DNA from 4 places in the Lujinxingia sediminis genome. Region 1 is predicted to be linked to each of the others. Evidence: riboswitches for the same ligand, from Rfam matches in the RefSeq annotation. Region 1 holds a riboswitch; each other region holds the start of a gene.
What was found. Region 1 has a riboswitch for cobalamin ahead of EA187_RS02510 (acyl-CoA thioesterase). Riboswitches for the same ligand answer to the same signal wherever they lie in the genome.

Region 1 (5,181 bases):
CGGGTGGCAGGAGTCGCAGGAGGGGGCGTTAAAAATCGGCCCCAGCCCTTCCGAGAAGCTAAAGCTGCGCGAAAACTCCTCGTCTCCCATCACAAAAAGCCGGGTCTGCGCCGGGGTCAACCCATCGATCGGCGCGTCAAAGATATGCGCCGCGTCGGGCTCACCGGGCACCAGCACATCACAGGCCATCAGGCCCAGCGCAGAGCTCCACACCGCCCCCATTCTTGCCAGTCTCTTCATCACCATCCCTTGCATGCATGACCTCTCGGGTCGTTGAGGAGTATCACGGCCGCCGAAAATAATTAGGAAAACCTAAACATTCGGTTCACGATCGCTAATTATATCTTTCGAGACTGTCAAGACATGTTCTCGCCTCCCTCTCTTCCCGCTGAGGTTCCCCACACCGGCCCCCCGGACGCACCACGACGCCTGCGCCGCCGCGCGCATCCTCCTCGCCCGGGTGCCAGGCTCCCGAGCGCCTCCCGGATCATGGAACGCGATTCAAAAGGCCGCATCCGCGAGCTGACCGTCGCCACGAGCTCGTTCAAAGGACACCGTCCTGAGCCCCCCCTTTTTGCTCGGACGCAAAAGCGCCGAACCCACGCCCGCTCTCGACGCTTGTATGTTGAGCCACCGGGGTGACAGCCCGGTTCCCATCACGTAGCGTGCCGCCCAACGCCCAGATGCCCCTGCCACACCCAGAGACCACCCCGGAGGATCCCTGATGCCCCTACCCCCGATTCAGCTCAGTCTGACCTACGACTCGCACTTTGATCCCGTCGTGGAGCTTGTCCCGACGCAGGTACAGGTCTCCAACCTTGAGGAACTGCGCGACGCGCTCCCCGATCTCGCCACCCTCCAGAGCTACGGCCCACGGATGGCCGTGGAGCTCGCCGCCGCCTTCCACCACCTGGGAGAGGCCATCCAGGGCCGGATCTACCTCTCCCGGGATGCGCTGATGGCGATGCTCCCGAAAACCTACAACGCCAAACACCTCGGCGAGGTGCAGCGCTGGTACCGGGATGGAGCCCCGGGCCTGCCGGCTCCCGACGACCTGAAAGCACCGCATTGGAAGGGTGACGCCCTGGTCTTCGTGGCCATTGACCTACAGCATTCGGTAGGCGCGCCCTTCGCCATATCTTCCCGATACACGGCCGACCTCGCGTCGCCCTCCTGGCCCCTCACACGCGAAGACATCGACTCCTCGACCCCGGTTGCGACCCCGACCCTCGAAGTCATCGCCCGGACCTTCGGCGGCGAGCCCGACGGTGTCTTGCAGGTCTCTTCCTCCGAGGCGTCGACGCACCTCTTTGTCGCCATCTGGGATGAGGAAACCGGCGCGCGCTTTGCCCTTCGAGAAGCGCCCGCAACCGACGCCGAGAGTCAGCCCTACGACACCTGGCCGGACCTGATCGCCGACCACCCCGAGTGGTCCACCACCACGGCTCTCACCGCGCTGGCCGGCGCCCTCTTCGACTTCCTGGCGGCGCGACACGTTCGGGAGGGTCACTACCACGTCATCGCCGACCCCGACGCGTACCGCGACGACTACCACACGAACGGTTGGGAGACTTACCGGCTGCGCTATTACGTCGACCAGATCGCCGAGACCCGTTTTCAGGTGGCCGGCATGGCCTCCATCGCCGCCCCCTGTGTCGAGGGCTCCAGACTTCGAGCCTACTTTAAAGGCCCGCGCAATCAGCCCTTTTTCTGGGAGGTCGACCTCCACACCCTCAGCCTCAAAGCCCCTCCCGAGCTCACAGACATGGCCACCTCAGAGCTCATCAGCGACACCGGGGGCTATTTTGGTCGCGCCGAAGCCCCGCTCCCCCGGGCGATGTCGGATGACGACCTCATCCGGCGCGACGACTGAGCCTCAGGGCACCTGACTCGCCATGCTCTCCAGCTCCGGCACCCGCGTGGGCTTTCCGTGCGCATCGAGCGCCACCATCACGAACTTGCCCCGGGTGCCAGGCTGCCGATCGCCGCTTAAGAGATCCTCGGCCACCAGCGTCACCTCCACCGTCACCGAGGTCCGGCCCGTCTCCACCACCCGGGCCGTCAGCTCCACGAGCTGCCCCTGGCGCACCGGCACATGAAAATCACACCGCTCGCTGCACGCCGTCACCACCGTGCGCCGCGTGTAGCGCGAGGCCACGATAAACGCCGCCTTATCCATCAGGGCCAGGGCCTGCCCCCCGAAGAGCGTGCCGTAGTGGTTGGTCTGCTGCGGAAAGACCATCTCAATAAGCTGCACCTCGGTCACAAGGCCGGGCGCGAGGGTCTGCTGGATGGTCGAGTCGTTGGAGCTGTGCATGGGTCTGCCTCTCAAAAGCGTGTGGGGGCCGAAGATGCACAGCAAGCCAGAGCAACCGACGGATGTCGGCGCACGGCGACCTGCCCATCTCCCGCGAGATTCAAGGTCGATTTCGGGCTCCCTTTTCTCGGGGACTCCCGGCGCTGGCAGGTCTTCGGGCTTACGAGCGTGGCGATCCCATCTCGGGACCAACCTCCTACCGGCCACGGCTTCCCACGCCCTTTAGCAGGGGGCAGTGCCATTGGTGTGGCTTTCGTTCTCGTCAACGCCCTGAGCACAAGGTGATATCGCAGACGAACGCGACATCAACGATAGCTCATGGCGTACTCACCGCTGCGGGGCAGCCCCGGAATCTCACCGGGTTCCCTCTTGGCCTGCACACGCTCCGGGTCGAGCCCTCGACCACCGAGCGCCTGGAGACCTCGCTCCCGACCTTTGCAAAAAGGCCGGGACACCAGCGCGGGGGGAGTATCGGTCGCCCTGCCCCCAACGCGCAAGGAAAAGCCCCTCTTCTCCCCGCCGCCTCTCTGCCCCTTTGGCCTTCTCCCGAGACGCCCTCCGCGTTATTTTGGCCCCCATCGCACCGCGAGCGCCCCTCCCTTGCACCCGACCAACGCCCATGAACTCAGACCCCACCCGCGCCAGCTTTGAGGCCGTGATGCGCGCCGGACAGGCCGCCGAGCCCTCCCGCACCCAACGCCTGCTTGCCTGGCTGGCCTACTACAGCGTCTTTGCCATCCTCGCCTTCGCCGTCGGCTTCTGGGCCATCGAGCAACTCGCCATCTCACCCTTTGTGGTGTTGGGCACAGGCGGCGTCGCCCTCTTCATCGCGCGCCTTCTCAAACGCCGGCTCACCGCGACGCCCTTTCGCATCGGCCTGGTCGTCGGCACCGCCCTGCCGCTGGTCGCGCTCTCGCTCGTCCTCGCCGCCGGCGGCACGCGCCCTGGCGCCGCCACCGACGCCTCCACATCCCCGACGGCGGCAGGCCCTCCCCTCTGGTACGCGCCGCTGCAAAAGCTCAAACGCCGGCGCACCACCGACCCCGGCGACTCCCACATCGTCTTCAGCGCCAGCGGTGATGACACACAGGTCGTCGTCGGCTTTAAGCGCTGTGTCAGCGCCCTTCACCAACCCGACACCGGCGACACCTCCCTTCACCGCCAGACCCTCACACACCTCACTCGCCGGGCCCCGGAGTTTGCCGCCGCCGACATCCTTCACGCGCTGGTGATCCACGTCTGCCAGCGCTTTGATGCCGGCGACCTCGACGCCCTGCACGCCGCTTTCCAAAAAGAGCTTCCCCTCGCCATGGAGCTTCTGGAGAACGGCAAGAGCCAGAATGCCCTCTGCAGCCCCGATCACACCTTCGGGCCTCCTGCCGCGCTCAGCCTGACCCTGGCCGCCCTCTGCGAGCTTCGCGCCGACCAGGCCCGCGCCCTGCGCCTCTTCACCGAAGGCCACACGCTCGATGCCGTCGCCGCCGCGCTCGATACGAGCCCGGCCGCCGCAGAACGCCTGCTCAAAGAGGGCCGACTCAACGTCGAGGAACACGCCCACAGGCTGGCGCGCGTCCACCACGCGCTCTAAGCTCACTTCCGGCGTTGACCCACTTTTGCCGCCACGACGCGATGCGCCCCTCTCCTCCCGGAGCGCCCCTATGGCCCCCACCCCAAAAAAATCCCCATCTCCCTCCACGCTGCGCAGCGTCGGCCTCATCGCCGGCCCCGTGGTCTTTTTCCTGATCATGCTCGGACAGGGCATCGAAGGGCTCTCCGAGGCCGGCACCGCAGCCCTGGCCATCACGCTTCTCATGGCCATCTGGTGGCTCACCGAAGCCATTCCCATCTACGTCACCGCGCTCGTTCCGATCGTGCTCTTTCCGCTCACCGGGGTGCTGCCGGCGGCCGAAACCACGCTGAACTACGGCCACGAGCTCATCTACCTCTTTCTCGGCGGCTTTCTGCTCTCGATCGCCGTCGAAAAATGGCACCTGCACCGCCGTGTCGCCCTCTCCATCATCGCAAAAGTCGGCTTTGAGCCCGCTCGCCTGGTGCTCGGCTTTATGGTGGCCACCGGCTTTTTGTCGATGTGGATCAGCAACACCGCCAGCGCCATGATGATGGTCCCCATCGGGCTGGCCGTCGTCACCCAGGTCGCCGCGCTCACCGAACGCCACCAGCCCGAGATCGACACCAGCCCGGGAGGCTTTCATTTCGGCATGTCGCTGATGCTCGGCATCGCCTACTCGGCGTCGATCGGCGGCATCGCCACCATCATCGGAAGCCCCCCCAACGCCATTTTTGTGGGCTACGTCGACCGCGTCCATGGCACCACGATCTCGTTTCTGCAGTGGATGTACTACGGGCTCCCCATCGCCGTGGTGGGCATCCTCATCGCCTGGTTTTACCTGACCAAAAAAGCCTACCCCATCCGCATCGGCGGCATGGAGGGCATCGCCAACGTGGTCGACGAGGGGCTGCGCGAGCTTGGTCCCATGCGCCACTCTGAGCGCCGCGTGCTCGCCATCTTCGGGCTTGTCGCCGGCCTCTGGGTGCTGCGCGGTGCCCTGGCACCCTACCTGAGTTCCTTCGGGCTGGGCGGCTTCTCCGACACGACCGTGGCCATCCTGGGCGCCATCCTCCTCTTCATCGTTCCCTCCCACTGCGAGCCCGGCGAGCCCCTGCTCGTCTGGGAGGACGTGCGCGAGGTCCCCTGGGGCATTCTCCTGCTCTTCGGCGGCGGGCTCGCGCTGGCCAGCGGCATCGAGGCCAGCGGCCTTGCCACCTGGCTTGCTGAGGGCCTGGGCTTCTTAGAAGGCGCCCCGGGCATCCTCGTGATCCTGGTGCTCGTGGCCGTCGTCATC
Region 2 (5,181 bases), on a different contig from region 1:
GGCATGGAAGACCCCTTTACCTGGGGGCCGGTGGTGGCCCATACGGTGAGTGATGCCACAGGAAACTGGGCGCTCAATCTGCCGCTGAGCCTGTCGGGGACGGTCTACGTCAGTGTCGGCTCTTGCCAGAGCGGGATGGGTACCTCGTGCCTGAACTCGGATCGTATTATGCCGGTGCAACTCAACGGGATCCCCGGCTCCATCGACCAGGGGCACTGCCAGTCGATTCACCCCTCGCCGCTCGATGCCCAGTGCGGCGCGGAGTGAGTGATGGTGGGGGAGGAGCGCTAAGTCGCTCCTCTTCGATTGTCCCCGCGACATAAGGTTCTACTTCTGCATATGACCCCCGACCGTCGAAACGGTCGGGGGTTTTTAGTGGTACGCATCTTCAAAGACCATCTGCAGCCCCTGTCCTTTTCGCTTGTAAGCACTTCCGAACGCGTTTTGCGGTCGTTCCGGCGTCGTCAGGAGTGTTCCGAAGGTGGTCTGGACATGCGTGTGTGCCCTCGGGAGTGTTCCGAAGGCAATCTGCACGTGCGTTTGTGTCGTCGGGAGTGTTCCGAAGGCAATCTGCACATGCGTTTGTGTCGTCAGAAGTGTTCCGAAGGTGGTCTGCGCATGCGTGTGTGCCCTCGGGAGTGTTCCGAAGGTGGTCTGCGCGTGTGTGTGTGCCGTCGGGAGTGTTCCGAAGGCAATCTGCACATGCGTTTGTGTCGTCAGGAGTGCTCCGAAGGCAATCTGCACGTGCGTTTGTGCCGTCGGGAGTGTTCCGAAGGCAATCTGCACGTGCGTTTGTGTCGTCAGGAGTGTTCCGAAGGTGGTCTGCACATGCGTTTGTGTCGTCAGGAGTGTTTCGAAGGCAATCGGCACGTGCGTTTGTGTCGTCGGGAGTGTTCCGAAGGTGGTCTGCACGCGCGTTTGTGCCGTCGGGAGTGTTCCGAACGTTAGTGGCAATCGCGCTGGCGATGTCCGGGGAGCTGTGAGGCAAGCGACCACCCCAGACTTCGCCGGGGGGCGGAGTGCGGCGAACACATGCCGATCAGCCTCCTCACGTCCGTCCCGCAAATTGCGTTGACACCCGCTGAAGTCAGCGCCTAACGTCCCGGCCATGCTGGTGTTCCCCGGGAGGCCTGGAAAAGGCGCTCCAGGGGACAAAGCACGTCTTGAGCTGCTCTTGTGTTGAAGGCGTGTGAACAGGGAATCCGGTTGAATGCCGGAGCTGCCCCGCAGCGGTACTTGAGAACGACCTCCACACCTGACGCACTGGCCCCCGTGGGGCCGGGAAGCGGTGGACAGTAGGCACGCGCCCCCTATCGGTGGGCGACTCGCTCAAAAGCCCGAAGACCTGCCCGCATCCGATCGAGGGAGAGCCATCCCGGATCGGTTTGACCTGGCCGTGCCGTGGGAGCGCCGCCGGTCCACCTCAGAGTGCCTCTCTGTGCGGACCCTCTCCCTGTGTCTGGCGCGCGCTTTTTCGCCCGCTTGTTTTCCTCCCGGGATCGTACCGATCGCAGGCCTCCGCTCTTTCCTTAGCTCGCCCCACGCCACCGCGCGGGGAGGCTGCGAGCAGCCGTCGGCCCCCACATTCCCACATCAGGCTCGTTTCCCGCGATCCCGGGGGTTTGCCCCCCTTCTGACGTCTGTCGAGGTCTTTCATGCCCCAACTCACCGCGCCCCCTGCTGCCCCCGGCAGCGCCGCACTTCTCAAAGAACTCAACGCCTACGTGCTGGCCGAACCCCACCCCTTTGTCGTCGACCTGGCTCGCTCGGAGGGCATGTACCTGGCGACGCTTGAAGGCAACCGCCTCTTTGACTGGGCGGGATATTACGGCGCCAAGCTCATCGCTCATAACCACCCCGGGCTCTATGAGGCCGAATACACCCGGCGTCTGGTGGTGGCTGCGAACAACAAGATCGCGAACCCGGATTTCCTCACCCCCGAGTGTCTGGAGTACTACCGCACCCTTCATAAACTCGGCCCGCGGTGCATGCAGAATCCGGGGCTGGAGGTCTACGCGGTGAACTCCGGAGCGGAGGCCGTTGAGAACATGATGAAGTACCTCATCAACCTTCATCATCAACGCCTGCTTTCGGAGGGGAAGACGCCCCGCGCTCGACGCTTTGTGTACTTCGATCAGGCCTTCCACGGGCGCACCGTCTTCGCTCTCAACGTCACGCGCGTCTCTCATGATCCGGTGATGACCAAAGACTTTCAGGGGCTTGTGCCGGGCAACCTGCAGGTGCCCTTTCCGGCCCTGGATACCAGCGAGAGTCCGGCCCAAACCCGAGAGAAAGTGGAGCGTTGCCTGACGGTTCTGGAGAATCTCTTTGAGCATTATTGTGATGAGATTGTCGCCGTGATCCTGGAGCCTATTCAGGGGGCCGGCGGCCACCGCGTCGCGCCGCGTTCCTTTTTTCAGAAGCTCTCCGAGCTCTGCCATGCCCACCGAATTCCGCTGGCCTTTGACGAGGTTCAGACCGCCGGCGGCGCTACCGGAACCTTCTTCACGATTGACGCCTTCGATCTCCCCCATCCCCCGCAGGCGGTGGCCAGCGGCAAGAAGCTCGGCAACGGGGTGGTCTATATGCTCAACCGAATGGACGACCTCGGGGTGCTCGACTCCACGTGGGGGGGCACGCTGGCGGATATGGTGCGTTTTGTTCAGGAGTACGCCATCGTGCAGCGCGAAGGTCTCATCGAGAAGGTTCCGGCGCTGGGCGCGTTGCTTGTGGAGATGCTCCAGGGGCTGGCCGAGCGCTTCCCCGAGCTTATGTACAACGTGCGGGGCTACGGCCTCTACCAGGGCTTCTCGATGCGAACTCCCGGACTCAAGCAGACGCTGATTCAGCGCGCCCGCGATCGCGAGAATCTTCTGCTCCTGGGGGCCGGGGCCGATACCATTCGCCTGCGTCCTCACCTCAACGTCACCGAAGATGACATCGAAACCCTGGGAGCCATGCTGGAACGTCTGCTTCAAGACCTGAGCTGAGCGCATGGCGAGCGCCCGCGGTACAACGCCGGCGGGCGCTTCGGTGAGGGGTATCTTAAACGACCAGGGGCAGGGGGGGACTGTGAGCGACGGCCTCTTCGAGCATCTGCTGCGTTGAGAGCACCTCGGGCAGCGTTAGTTTCGCGCCTTGCCCGAGAAGCTCTCGACTTCGCAGCCATCGACGTCGACTTCTGCTCACGGCGTAGTTGCGGTGCTTGCTCGGCGAGTGGGATTCGAGTAGAGCGCGGCAGTTCGCGCGCTGCGCGGTGTCATATCGTGTTGATTGAGGCTGAGGTGCAGGGTGAAAAGCGCGCTTCGACATTCCTGGGCGCTCCTGGTGGGGATCGCGCTGATCATGCTGGGAAACGGTCTTCAGACGAGCCTTCTGGGGCTTCGTGCCTCGATCGAGGGCTTTAGCACCGGGGCGACCGGCGCGATCATGTCGGCGTTTTATGTGGGCTTTCTGGCCGGCTCCACCCTCACGCCGAAAATCGTCAAAGATGTGGGGCATATTCGGGTCTTTGCGGCGTGGTCATCGATGGCCTCGGCGGCGATCCTGTTGCACGGTCTCATTCTTGAGCCCTGGTTCTGGGGGCTGATGCGCCTGGTGACCGGGTTCTGTTATGCCGGCGTCTATGTGGTGGCCGAAAGCTGGCTCAATGATCGGGCGGATAACCGCACACGGGGCCAACTTCTCTCACTCTACATGGTCGTCCAGTACGTAGGTTTAAGCGGGGGACAACTCCTCCTCAACGTGGGCTCGCCGGCGGAGCTCGTGCTCTTTGTGCTGACGTCGGTGTTGATCTCGCTGGCGTTGGTGCCGATCTCGCTGACCACCAGCGCGCCACAGCCCTCCGAGGAGCAGGAGCGCCTGAGTCCGCGCGCCCTCTGGACGCTCTCGCCGCTGGGGGTGATGGCGTGCGCGGGGGCGGGGCTCTCCACGGGAGCCCTTCTGGGGATGGGCGCGGTATTCGGGGAGGAGGTCGGACTCTCGGTCGCCGAGATCTCGATCTTTATGGCGATGCTCATCGCCGGCGCGGCGATCCTTCAGTTTCCGATTGGCAGGCTCAGCGACCGTTTTGCGCGACGGGCGGTGATCGTGCTGACCAGCGCGTTGAGCGTGGCTCTGGCGCTTGTGGCCTGGGTGATGATGGGGCAGAGCGCGGCGCTCACCCTGGGGCTGATCTTCCTGGTGGGAGGTTTCTCGATGCCGGTCTATGCGCTGGGGATGGCGCACGCCAACGATCACCTGCGCCCGGGTCAGCGTGTGGCCGCCAGCAGCACCCTGGTGCTGGTCTTCGGGCTGGGGGCGACGGCCGGACCGGTGGGGGTGGCTGCGTTGATGGACGCCATGGGCCCGGGCGGGTTCTACGTGGGCGTGGCGGTGATCCAGGCGGCGATCGGGCTCTTTGCACTCTACCGCACCACGCAGCGCGAGGGGGTGGGAGCGGAGTTGCAGAAACCCTACCGTCCGGTGGTGGGGGGGCGGCCCTTCTGGCGGCGTCGTCCGTAGTGCGACGTGAGCTCGGGTTGATGACGCGGCCGCGTTTTGCGTCGTGCACGCATCGCGCTCGGGCTCGCATCCATCGGCATCCATGTCTGCTCACGGCGCAGTGAGGGGACGTCGACGTTGGTCGATCCCTTCCTTCTTGTCTGGCGCTGGCTGCTTTGCCAGAACGGGTTCACGCTGCCCCGGTGAGGGCGTGGATCGTTTGATGATTCTTATGAGGAAGACGCGATGACATGGATGAAGAAGATGCGCCTGAGCGTGGTGATGTTTCTGGCGAGCGCTTTGATTGCTGGCTGTAGCTCGGACCCCGACGTTGATGAGCCAGCGGATGTGGGGCAGGAGGATGTGCTTCCCGATGAAGATGCCGGGGATGCCGGAGCGCAGGATGCCTGTCTGGCGCTGCCGTCGTGTGATGAGGGCTTTGAGGAGGTGGCCAGCTGCGAGGGACTCGATTCCTGCGATGAAGTTACTCTCTGCGGCACCACCATCTTCTGCGCCGAGGCGGGAAGCTGCACCGACGTGCCCGTCTGCGCGGCCGATGAAGCCGAAGTGGAGAGCTGCAATGGCTACGCGGACGAAGACTGCCGCGCGGTGGATGCCTGCGACGAGCAGGTGCTCTGCGTGCCGCAGGAAGCCACCTGTGACGTGGATCTTGCCGGCTGTGACGACACGTTCACCAAA
Region 3 (5,181 bases), on a different contig from region 1:
TCTGCATGCACGCGTTGAGGCTCTCGGTGCTGTCGGGGCAGGGGCAAAGCTCACCCTCAGCCATCTCGGTCAGGCGAGCGCGCTCGGCAGCTCCGAGCTTCGAGAGATCCACACCGGGATACTCCACCGACGGAGCTCCCGCCCCGCCCTGGCCGGGGGCCTCGCCCTTTGCCGCACCCTCATCAGACGCAGCACCCTCGGCGCTCACCACGGGCGCCTCAGCCTGGGCGTCCTCTTTCGAGCCAGAGTCGCACCCCAAAAGCGCCACCACCATGGCTACCATCGCCAGCACCAGGGCCGACTTCTTAAACCGCTCGTTTTGTTTCATCACTTCGTCTCCAGGCTCTCTGTAGGTCTACTTTTCTCAGGCCAGCCCCGGCTTCTCAGAACAAAGGCTCGGGGGAACTGGCTCAAACATCGTCGCGGGCCGGGCTATTCAATGGGATCGACACGCGCATCGTCAAGCGACGCCTGCATGTGCCCCCTCCCTCGTCGACTTTCCCCTCGCTGCACTTTACGCTCGCCAGCCTTTCGGGCTAAGTCACTGTCTGCTGCGCTCAGACGCGCTTCACAACCCCTGTGCTGCGGCCCACCTGCCGCAACACGCCTTCACGATACGATTGACCTCTTACCCCAGGAGAGCCCCATGGCGGAAGCACCCAACGATAAACGCGCCGATAAGTTGTATCGGGTCCGCCACTCCACCGCCCACCTGATGGCGGCCGCGATCCTTGAGATGTTCCCCGATGCGCGCCTGGCCATTGGCCCGCCCATCAAGGACGGCTTCTACTACGACTTTGAGCTCCCCCGCGCCCTCTCCCCCGACGATTTCGAGGAGATCGAAGAGCGCATGACCAAACTCGTCAAGGCCAACGTCCCCTTCAAATACGAAGAGTGGGACAAAGACAAAGCCCGCGAGTTTTTCAAAGACCAGCCCTACAAGCTCGAACTCATCGAGGGCATCGAAGGCGACACCGTCTCCACCTACGAGAGCGGCCCGCTTATCGATCTCTGCGCCGGCCCGCACGTGCGCTACTCCAAGCAGTGCAAGAACTTCAAACTCCTGAAGGTCGCCGGCGCTTACTGGCGCGGCGACGAAAACCAGCCGATGCTCCAGCGCGTCTACGGCACCGCCTTCCCCACCCGCGAGGAGCTCGACCAGTACCTCCTCATGCTGGAGGAGGCCAAACGCCGCGACCACCGCAAACTGGCCCGCGAGCTGGAACTCTTCGACTTCAACCGCCTCTCTCCGGGCTCGATCTTCTGGCGCCCCAAAGGCTGGACCTCCTACCGCGAGCTCCAGAACTACTTCCGCGAGATCGAGGCCGAGCAGGGCTACGAGGAGATCTGCAACCCGCTGATCTATCACGAAGATCTCTTCGCGCAGTCCGGCCACCTGGAGCACTACCAGGACACCATGTTCAAGCTGGAGGCCCACGGTCAGAACTACTGCCTCAAGCCGATGAACTGCCCGGACACCATGCTCTACTTCAAGAGCAAGAAGCGCTCCTACCGCGAGCTCCCGCTGCGGGTGGCCGAGTTCGGACACCTCCACCGCAACGAGCTCCCCGGCGCGCTGGGCGGCGCCACCCGCGTGCGCCAGTTCTGCCAGGACGACGCCCACATCTTCACCACCGAGGAGCACATCACCCAGGAGATCTCCATGCTCCTGGAACTCGTCGAGCGCACCTACGGCATGTTCAACATGGAGTACGACGTGGAGATCTCCACGCGCCCCGAAGATTTTATGGGCGAGGTGGAGCTGTGGGACAGAGCTGAGGGCGCGCTCAAAGAGGCGCTGGAGGCGGCTGGCAAGTCCTACACCATCAACGAGGGCGACGGTGCCTTCTACGGCCCCAAGATCGACTTCCAGGTGCGCGACTGCCTGGGCCGCTCCTGGCAATGTGCCACCATCCAGCTCGACTTCCAGCTGCCTCGCCGCTTTGAGCTGACCTACACCGCCAGCGACAACGCCGAGCGCACCCCGATCGTCATCCACCGCGCCATCGCCGGCAGTCTGGAGCGCTTCTTCGCCATCTTGCTCGAACACCTTGCCGGAGCCTTCCCCACCTGGCTTGCCCCGGTGCAGGCGGTGATCGTGCCCATCACCGACGATCAGAACGACTACGCCTGGCAGGTCGCCCGCGACCTCAAACGTTCCGGGGTACGCGTTGAGGTTGACGATCGCAGCGAGAAGATGGGCTTTAAGATCCGAGAAGCGGAGACCAAAAAGATCCCCTACATGCTGGTTATCGGCGGACGCGAGGCCGAAGCGCATAACGTCGCGCTGCGTACCTACAAGGACGGCCGTCGCGGTACCCTCCCCCTTGCCGAGGTCAAAGCGGAGATCCTCGATCGCATCGCCAACCGCACCCTCGACGTTGATGTGCAGGTCAGCGGCCTGGCCACGATCGTCGAAGACGCCCCGAGCGGCGAAGATATGGCCGAGCGCGGGTATTGATGGTGTCCCGATGGACAACGCGATCTGCTGAGGTCTGAACCCCAAAAAAGGCCGCGCCCCCCTCGGGAGGCGCGGCCTTTTTTTTCAATCATTACAAGAACTTACTCAGCGTTGAGAATGCCCACCGCGTCCAGATCAAAACCCTGGCTGGGAGTGGCACCCACGCCCCAGAGGTCCCGAATGCGCACGTAACGCGCCCGGCTTAGACCCACGTCCGCCAGGTCAAAACCATCGCCGCCGGTGAGCTCAAGCGAGAGCGTCGGATGCTCCAACGCGTCGTACTCCTGCGTCGGCGTCCAGCCGGCGCACCCCGTATAAGGGGGAGCATCGTCCGGGGTAGAGTCGCAGGCAAAATGCACCCATGTCTCCCCGTCTTCGCTCACCGAGACTTCGCCCAGCTCGGCAAAAACCTGCTCGGGATCGCCATCGGCGTAAAAAGGGTTTTCAAAGACCACGAAGTCCGCACCGGGACCGTCGACGATGACGCGATCGCCAAAGCCCAGCACGATCTCCCCACCATCTCCAAGGCTCAAGACATCGAGCGACGCCGCGAGCTCTCCTTTGCCCTGCGGCGGCCCCAGCACCACGTCGGGCAACGCCTGTTCGCCATAGCCGGCACCTTCACCCGGCGTAAACGAAACCATCTCACTGGCGTAAGGGAGCCCCTCCCACCAGGGTGCAGCATCTACCGGCGGGACCGCCTCGCCACAGCCCACCGCCCCCCCGGCGGTGACGAGCATGGCAGCGAGCAGACCATGATGGATTCGCTTCATCATAGGCGCGTCATCTTCGTCCAGGAGAAGCCGCCGCAGCCGCCGTTTTCCGGATCGCTGGCGTCAGCGTCAGCCTCGATCGCGCGGGCCTCTTCGACCGTCTGCTGATCGAAGGCCGCCATGCAGTAGTAGAACGAGTCATCGACCAGCTCAGTCCACACGATCACATTGTAGGTGTTGGGGCCGTATTCGGCGTCAGGGGCGTTCTGGGTGATCGCCACGCGCTCGGTGTTGTCGTACTCGGTCAGAAGCATCGGGCCCCAGACCTCCTCGGTGATCGTCTCCTGACCGCCGAAGTTCGTCGCCCACTCGCCGGCCACCTCAATGCCTTCCTGCTGATCATCGGGCACCTCGCAGTTGGTGCCCTCGCAGTCGGCCGGCTCGTCGGTCTCGCCACAGCCCATAAAGGACAGGCTCGCCGCCAGCACCAGCGCCATCAAATCCGCCCGACTTTTAAGCGTCTTCATCTCGATCTCCATCACAGCATGCTCCGGATGGCGATCGAAGGTCGGCAGCGGGACAACCCCGACTCAACGCCCCGGCCTTCAGGCCAACGACATCGAGGATCGACGCGCGCGCGCCGGATCTGCTGCGTTCCTCTCGCTGCCTTCCCGAAGCGATTGGGGGTAATTCTCCACGCAGCAATATCCTGGCTCTCGGATCTTCTTTACGCGTGCCCTTCCCGAAGCGTTAAGAAGCCTCAGTGGGTTTAGCTGCGCCGGCCTATCCAGGCCGGGCGTGCTTACGCGCTCATCACCGATCACAGTTGCGGGGGCAGCGCTGGTGTCACACCAGCTTCCTGCCGCGTCGAGCCCGGCCCTGTTAGCACCGGGACGTGTACCGGGTCAATCGAACTCGCCGACAAGCGTCACGAGGCCGAAACACGCCGAATTTTGAACCAAAAAAAATCCCGCGACACCTCAAACGAGATGTCGCGGGATTCTTTATTCTTTGCGAACTGCTCGACCCTCAAGCGGCCAGCGCACACCCTGAACCTGGTCCGCTGCTTCCTCCCGGACCTGACGGGGTGCCAGGCCAGCGGTCGCACTGGCCGCTCAGGGGTCGAACAGCCCCACCCTAGCGGGGCATCAGGCAAACCGTCAACCGGCCACCTGTGTCGAGCGGAGAGAGAGGGATTCGAACCCTCGATACGCGTAAACGTATACACGCTTTCCAAGCGTGCGCCTTCAGCCACTCGGCCACCTCTCCAGAAAGATCTCAACCTGCGAGATCTTTAAGAGCGTACAAACGGAGGGGGTGGGATTCGAACCCACGGTACCCGTGAAGGTACACTTGATTTCGAATCAAGCGCCTTCGACCACTCGGCCACCCCTCCGCACTTAAGATGATTCTTGTGTTGATGAATCATCTTTTATTACCGCCGCGTTACGTTTCTCGCGAATCGTGCGGAAAAACTCACTTAAAACTCGCCCGCAGGCTGCTGACAGGACACCTTCTTTGACCTCAATCCGATGATTCAATCGAGGATCTTCACCCATCGCAAACAACGAGCGCATCGCGCCGGCTTTCGGGTCTCGCGCTCCAAAGACCACCCGACCTACACGCGCGTTAACTAACATTCCCGCGCACATCGGACAGGGCTCCAGAGTGACATAGACCGTACATTCATGGAGTCTCCAACTGCCCAGGGCTTCTGCGGCGCGTCGCACCGCAATCAATTCCGCGTGGGCTGTGGGGTCTTGCCAGCTCTCGCGCCGGTTAAAGCCGCGAGCGATGACCTGGCCTTTATGAACGACGACTGCACCGACCGGGACTTCGCCCTCAGCCTGTGCGCGCTCCGCTTCTTCCAGAGCTTGCATCATAAAGATGTTGTCGACTTTCTTTCGTGCCAATGTAAGACCCTATGGCGCCGTGAGACAATGGTGCCGCCTTTGGATGCGATATCGAGAGCGAACTGAGCAAGGCGTAAACCGCAGGCGATGCTTT
Region 4 (5,181 bases), on a different contig from region 1:
CGATCTTCTGCACAATCATGTACGAACGCCTGGCACCCGATCAGGCTCGTGTACGAACGCCTGGCACCCGATCAGGCTCGTGTACGAACGCCTGGCACCCGATCAGGCTCGTGTACGAACGCCTGGCACCCGATCACCAATGCACCCGCACTCGCCCAAGCGAGTTGGCGTTGGAGAGCAGGTAATAGGCGTCAATACCCTCGGCGTCCTCGACGATCGTCACCGACTGCGGACCTTCCACCAGATCGTCCACCTGTCCCAGGGGAATCGGTCCGGCCGCCAGCCTATCGCAGCGGGTATCCCACACATAGAGGGCGTCCTGATTAAACGCTGTCAGCCACAGACGCCCGGCGCTATCGACCGCCAGGCTGTGCGTGGCATCACCGCTCGAAGCATAGACCTCCACAGGATTTGAGGCATCGTGCAGCCAGCGGGTCTCCCCAAGATCAAAGGCAAAGAGCACCGGGGCGGTCGCGCTGCTAAAATAAAGTGTGTCGGTGCCCGGCACACGCACCGGCCGCCCGGGCGCCCCCACCACCGAGCCCTCGCGCTGACCCAGGGCGTAGGAAGCGACCTCCGCTGAGGTCGGATCCGCCCCCACTCGCCAGAGCTCCACGCCCGCCTCCCCCCGAAGCGTCACGCCCTGCCCCCCAAAGACCACCTCTCCGGCGGAGCTGACCACCAGCACCTCGTCCCCATCCACATCTTCCACCCGGAGCGAATGCGGGTTCTTAAACGCCGTCGGCAGGCTCGCGACCACCTCCAGCGAGTCTCGCCCGATCACCGCCACGCTCCCCTCCCCGAAACCCTCGGCCACGCTCAGGTAGTTGACGTTGCCCACGTACACGTAGCGCTCCCCCACCGCCACCGCCGAGGGATTTTTGAGCGCCTGGTCTTCGATCTCAGCGAGCACATCGCCCGTCTGCCCGTCGACCACGCTCACGCTATGCGAGGCATAATTAGCCACCCAGAGACGCTCCGCCCCCGAGGGCGCCGCCCCCTCCTCCACCGCCACCGTATAAGGGTTGCGATCGCTGCCCAACGCCGCCGCCCCCGCCACATAACGCTCCCGCTCCGCCTCAAAAAGACTCAACGTGTTGGCGCCGCTCTCCACCACCCACAGCCCGCTCGGCCCCACCGCCAGGTCGTTGGCAAGCGGGCCGGTCGTGCTCAGGCGCGGGTCCACAAAAAGCTCATAGCTTGCGCCTCCCTCCTCACAGACCTCCGAAAGCTCACCTGCCGGCTGCGCCTCATCCACAGGCTCGCCACAGGCCGCAACGAAACTCGCCAGCAGCACAGCAACCCGCAACCCGTTGATCGTATTGACATATTTGAACGCCATCATTCACCCTCCGCCAGCACTGCCAGAGATATAAAAAACGCGCGCCCCGGAAGCGGACGCTGCAAAAAGTCCTGCGCGCGCCGGTCGTTGAGCACATTCTGCACCTCGACGCCCAGGCTCAGCCCGCCTCCCAGGCTCGCGCGGCCGCCCAGGTCCAGGCGCAGCGCGCCGGGGCTCTGCAAGCTGCCAAAATTATCGAGCTGCACCCGACTCCGATACCGCGCGGTGGCCTGAAGGCGCGCGTCGCTCAAAAAGGTTCGGAACGTCTCGGTCGAAACCAGCCCTCCCAGATCCAGGGTCGCGCGCAAAAAGGCGCGGTGGCGCGGCTGATGCGGAAGCTGCGCGGGGATACCTCCCTGGTCGATCGTGAGGTAGGCGCGTGTCAGCGTATAACTTCCGTCCAGACGCACGCGCCCAAAAGGTGCCCACCCCAGGGTGGCCTCCACGCCGTGCGCACGCGCCCCGGAGAGGTTCTGGGCCTGGTAGACGTAGGCCGAGATGGGCAAAAAGAGGATCATCTGCCCGATCGCGTTATGAAAATAGGCCGCCCCCAGCTCCAGCGCCTTCGAGTTGGCCCCGGGGCCCAGCCGAAGGCGCAGGCCCGCATCGACCACCACGGCTTCTTCGGGCAAAAGATCGGGGTTGCCGCGCACCGCTTCGGTCGAGAGGTAGAGCTCATCGAAATGCGGCGCGCGAAAGGTTTTGGCCAGGTTGGCGCGCGCCTCCAGCCGCGGATGCGCCCGCCAGATCGCACCGATGGCCGGAACGACAGGCGCATAAACCCTTGAATCCATGGAAGAATCCGACCCCTGCTCACGCAGAACTTCGCCGCGCAGCGCCCCCACCAGGCTGAGCGTATCGCCCGCCAGCAGCCACTCCTCCGAGAGCGCCAGCGCCGCATTGAGACGCTCCGCTCCCAGGGTCGCCGCGCCGTCCGCCGCCTCATAACGCTCCGCGCGAAGCTCCCCGCTGAAGTTGAGGAGATGCGCCCCGGCAAAGAGCCGCGCCCCGCCGGTAGCCGCCACCGTCTGCTGGCGCGAGTGGGCCTCCACATGCTCCAGCGTCATATGGCCGCGCGCGTTCTCGTAGCGGTAGGCGCGGTCCTGGGCGCCGAGGTCGGCGTGGGCCTGCCAGCGCTCCCCCTCAAAGGTGTAGCGCAGGCTGGCCAGACGGCGATGATCATCGACCCGAGCCAGCTCAAACGAGCGCTGAAACTCCGAGGGGCCAGCGCTCCCCCCGGCGCCCTCCTCCACCAGGGTGGTCAGGCGAAGTTCGCCGCCATCGCCCACCTTCAGCACGCCGGTGGCCCCGCCGCCGAAGCGTCGGTGGTCGTTATTACGCCGGGCCTGCACGATTCCCTGGTTATCGACAAAACCAAAATCGCCTTCGCTTCGGCGCACCCCGAGATGCAGGCGCAGCCCCGCACGCCGCCCGCCCACACCGAACGCGGCCTGCGCGCCCGCGCTCCCGAAACTCCCGGCGCTCAGCCGCGCGCTGGCGCGAACCCCGGGGGTGGGCATCCGCGGGTTTAACTGCACCGAGCCCGTCAGCGCCCCGGCCCCGTGCACCACCGCCGCCCCCCCGCGAAACACATCGGCCGAGGCCAGCCCGCCCACCCCGAGCTGCCCCACATCAAACCCCAGGCCCGCCGGCGAGCTCAGGCGCAGGCCGTCGAGGTAGACGACGAGCTGGCGGGGGCTGCCGCCCCGCACCGATACGTAGGCCGGCTGCCCCGGGCTCGACGCCCGTGAGAGCTGCACCCCCTCCACCTGTTCCAGCGACGCCCCCAGCGTCTCCGAAGCCGCCACGCTCTCCCCGAGCCGCACCCGCGTTACAAAGCCCGAAGGGTGGCGCGCGTCCTCGCGCGCACTCCGATCCCCCACCACCGTGCGCCCCCGCAGGGTATCTTCTCCGCCCTCGTCGTCATCGCTTTCTCCCTCATCCTCGGAAGACGCCTGCGCCAACGACGCCAATACCTCAATAATTTCAACACCTTCCACACCAGACACGGACACAACCTCGCCAGACGCGCGCTCCGCCTCCCCGGCCGCAGCCTCCGGCACAAGGTCGACGCACACGCCCACCCCGGCGCACCACGCCAGCGCGCACACCACGCGCTTAAGCCCCCCGGGGGCTGTCATCCGATCCAAGGTCATGAGCTGCTCTTTGTCGCGAAGAGACATGGTGCTCAGGTATCCTGACTCACAGCTCCCGAGCGTCGACGTCAACATCTCGACCCTCATCGCCTCCGACCGCCTTCCCATCTCGCCGGAGAAGCACGCTTCTCCGAAAAAACAGTGGCTCCTGGCCTTCAGCTCGCTGCACACAGTGGCGCGACCGTCCCGGATTTGCACCGGGTTCCCTGATACGAAGCGCATCTCTCAAGAGAAGGCGCTCAGCCGGACTATCGCAGCGCCCTCCCACAGAAGTCAATCGCGCCCCTGGCGCATCGCTCCGAGTGTTGTTGCAATACATTTGCATTCACGGCTGTTCAACGTTAGGGTCCGCGCCCGACGCACCGCGCCCAGAGCTATCGCGCTTAACCAGATGCCTCTCCACCGGGATGGAGCTCCGATGTCACACCCGCTTAAACGCCGAAAGCCAGCCATCATCACCGCCCTCTTCGGCCTCATCGCCACCCTCCTGATCATGGCGGCCTCCCCGGCCTCCGCAGAACTTCGTGTGGTTGCCACCACTCCCGATCTCGGCGCCATCGCCACCGAAGTGCTCGGCGACCAGGGCACCGTCGAGGTGCTCGTGCGTCCCGGCGACGATCCCCACTTCGTCGATCCTCGCCCCAGCTTCGTTCCCCTGCTCCACCGCGCCGACCTGCTCGTGCTGGTGGGCATGGACCTGGAGGTAGGCTGGCTCCCCACGCTGATCACCGGCGCACGCAACCCGAAGATTCAGGCCGGCCAGCCCGGTTATTTTGACGCCTCCGCGCATATCGTCGCCGCCGATGTTCCGCGCGGTCCGGTCGACCGCACGATGGGCGATGTGCACCCGGGCGGTAACCCCCACTACACCACCGATCCGCGCCAGGGTGCGCGCGTGGCGCTGGCGCTCGGCCGCCACCTGGCCGAGCTCGACCCACCCCACGCCGAAGCCTACGTAAAGCGCAGCCGCGATCTGGCCCGCGACCTCATCCGCCTTGCCCAGCGCTTCGAGCTGCAATTTCGCGAGCTCCCCGCTGAGCGCCGCCAGGTCGTGACCTACCACAAATCCTGGACCTACGTGGCCGGCTGGCTCAGCCTCACCGACGTGATGCAGATCGAACCCAAGCCGGGCGTCCCGCCCAACCCCCGCCACGTCGCGCGCCTGGTGGAGACGATCCAGGAGCGCAATGTCCCGGCCATCCTCCAGCTTAACTACTATCCCACGCGCACCGCCGAGCAGCTCAGCGAGCGCACCGACGCCACGCTGCTGCGACTGCCCGCCCAGACCTCCGAGGGGCAGCGCTACGTCGAGCACCTCGAAGCGCTGGCCGAGCGCATCTATGAGACTCTGAAGCCAGCCCTGGCCCCCTGATGTGGCGGCCTGAGCCCCTTCCCCGAACCTCTGCTCGGGAGCGTTGCATGAGCGCCGATACCGATCTCCGCCCCAACTTCGACCAGCCCTCAGAGCTCCCCCACGAGCCCATCCCCCCCTGCCTGCCTGAGGATCATATCTCCCGGCAGCCCACGCTCTTGCAGGTGCAGGGGCTGGTCTGCGGCTACGGCGGCAAGGGCCTGCTCGGTCCCCTGGATTTTCACCTCCACCAGGGCACCTTCATGCTCATTGAGGGGCCCAACGGCGTGGGAAAATCCACCCTGCTCAAAACCCTCATCGGGCTGATCCCA

Region 2: it holds a riboswitch for cobalamin, as region 1 does, so the genes downstream of both, EA187_RS18885 (aspartate aminotransferase family protein) here and EA187_RS02510 (acyl-CoA thioesterase) in region 1, are expected to answer to the same signal.
Region 3: it holds a riboswitch for cobalamin, as region 1 does, so the genes downstream of both, EA187_RS10655 (hypothetical protein) here and EA187_RS02510 (acyl-CoA thioesterase) in region 1, are expected to answer to the same signal.
Region 4: it holds a riboswitch for cobalamin, as region 1 does, so the genes downstream of both, EA187_RS17500 (TonB-dependent receptor plug domain-containing protein) here and EA187_RS02510 (acyl-CoA thioesterase) in region 1, are expected to answer to the same signal.

The regions. Positions count from the first base shown of each region.
Region 1 is NZ_SADD01000001.1:610,328-615,508, reverse strand. Features, by position in the region: gene EA187_RS02520 (di-heme oxidoredictase family protein) at 1-240, opposite strand, end outside; gene EA187_RS02515 (hypothetical protein) at 725-1,873, shown strand; gene EA187_RS02510 (acyl-CoA thioesterase) at 1,877-2,242, opposite strand; cobalamin riboswitch at 2,446-2,743, opposite strand; gene EA187_RS02505 (hypothetical protein) at 2,937-3,905, shown strand; gene EA187_RS02500 (SLC13 family permease) at 3,976-5,181, shown strand, end outside.
Region 2 is NZ_SADD01000018.1:46,764-51,944, reverse strand. Features, by position in the region: gene EA187_RS18895 (peptidase associated/transthyretin-like domain-containing protein) at 1-267, shown strand, start outside; gene EA187_RS18890 (hypothetical protein) at 373-912, opposite strand; cobalamin riboswitch at 1,153-1,367, shown strand; gene EA187_RS18885 (aspartate aminotransferase family protein) at 1,656-2,990, shown strand; gene EA187_RS18880 (MFS transporter) at 3,292-4,503, shown strand; gene EA187_RS18875 (hypothetical protein) at 4,729-5,181, shown strand, end outside.
Region 3 is NZ_SADD01000005.1:55,797-60,977, reverse strand. Features, by position in the region: gene EA187_RS10670 (thioredoxin domain-containing protein) at 1-328, opposite strand, end outside; gene thrS (threonine--tRNA ligase) at 647-2,461, shown strand; gene EA187_RS10660 (hypothetical protein) at 2,563-3,237, opposite strand; gene EA187_RS10655 (hypothetical protein) at 3,234-3,701, opposite strand; cobalamin riboswitch at 3,857-4,088, opposite strand; RNA gene ffs (signal recognition particle sRNA small type) at 4,202-4,292, opposite strand; tRNA gene EA187_RS10645 (tRNA-Ser) at 4,357-4,443, opposite strand; tRNA gene EA187_RS10640 (tRNA-Ser) at 4,484-4,570, opposite strand; gene tadA (tRNA adenosine(34) deaminase TadA) at 4,575-5,087, opposite strand.
Region 4 is NZ_SADD01000014.1:33,082-38,262, reverse strand. Features, by position in the region: gene EA187_RS17505 (NHL repeat-containing protein) at 134-1,345, opposite strand; gene EA187_RS17500 (TonB-dependent receptor plug domain-containing protein) at 1,342-3,498, opposite strand; cobalamin riboswitch at 3,512-3,733, opposite strand; gene EA187_RS17495 (metal ABC transporter substrate-binding protein) at 3,917-4,870, shown strand; gene EA187_RS17490 (metal ABC transporter ATP-binding protein) at 4,918-5,181, shown strand, end outside.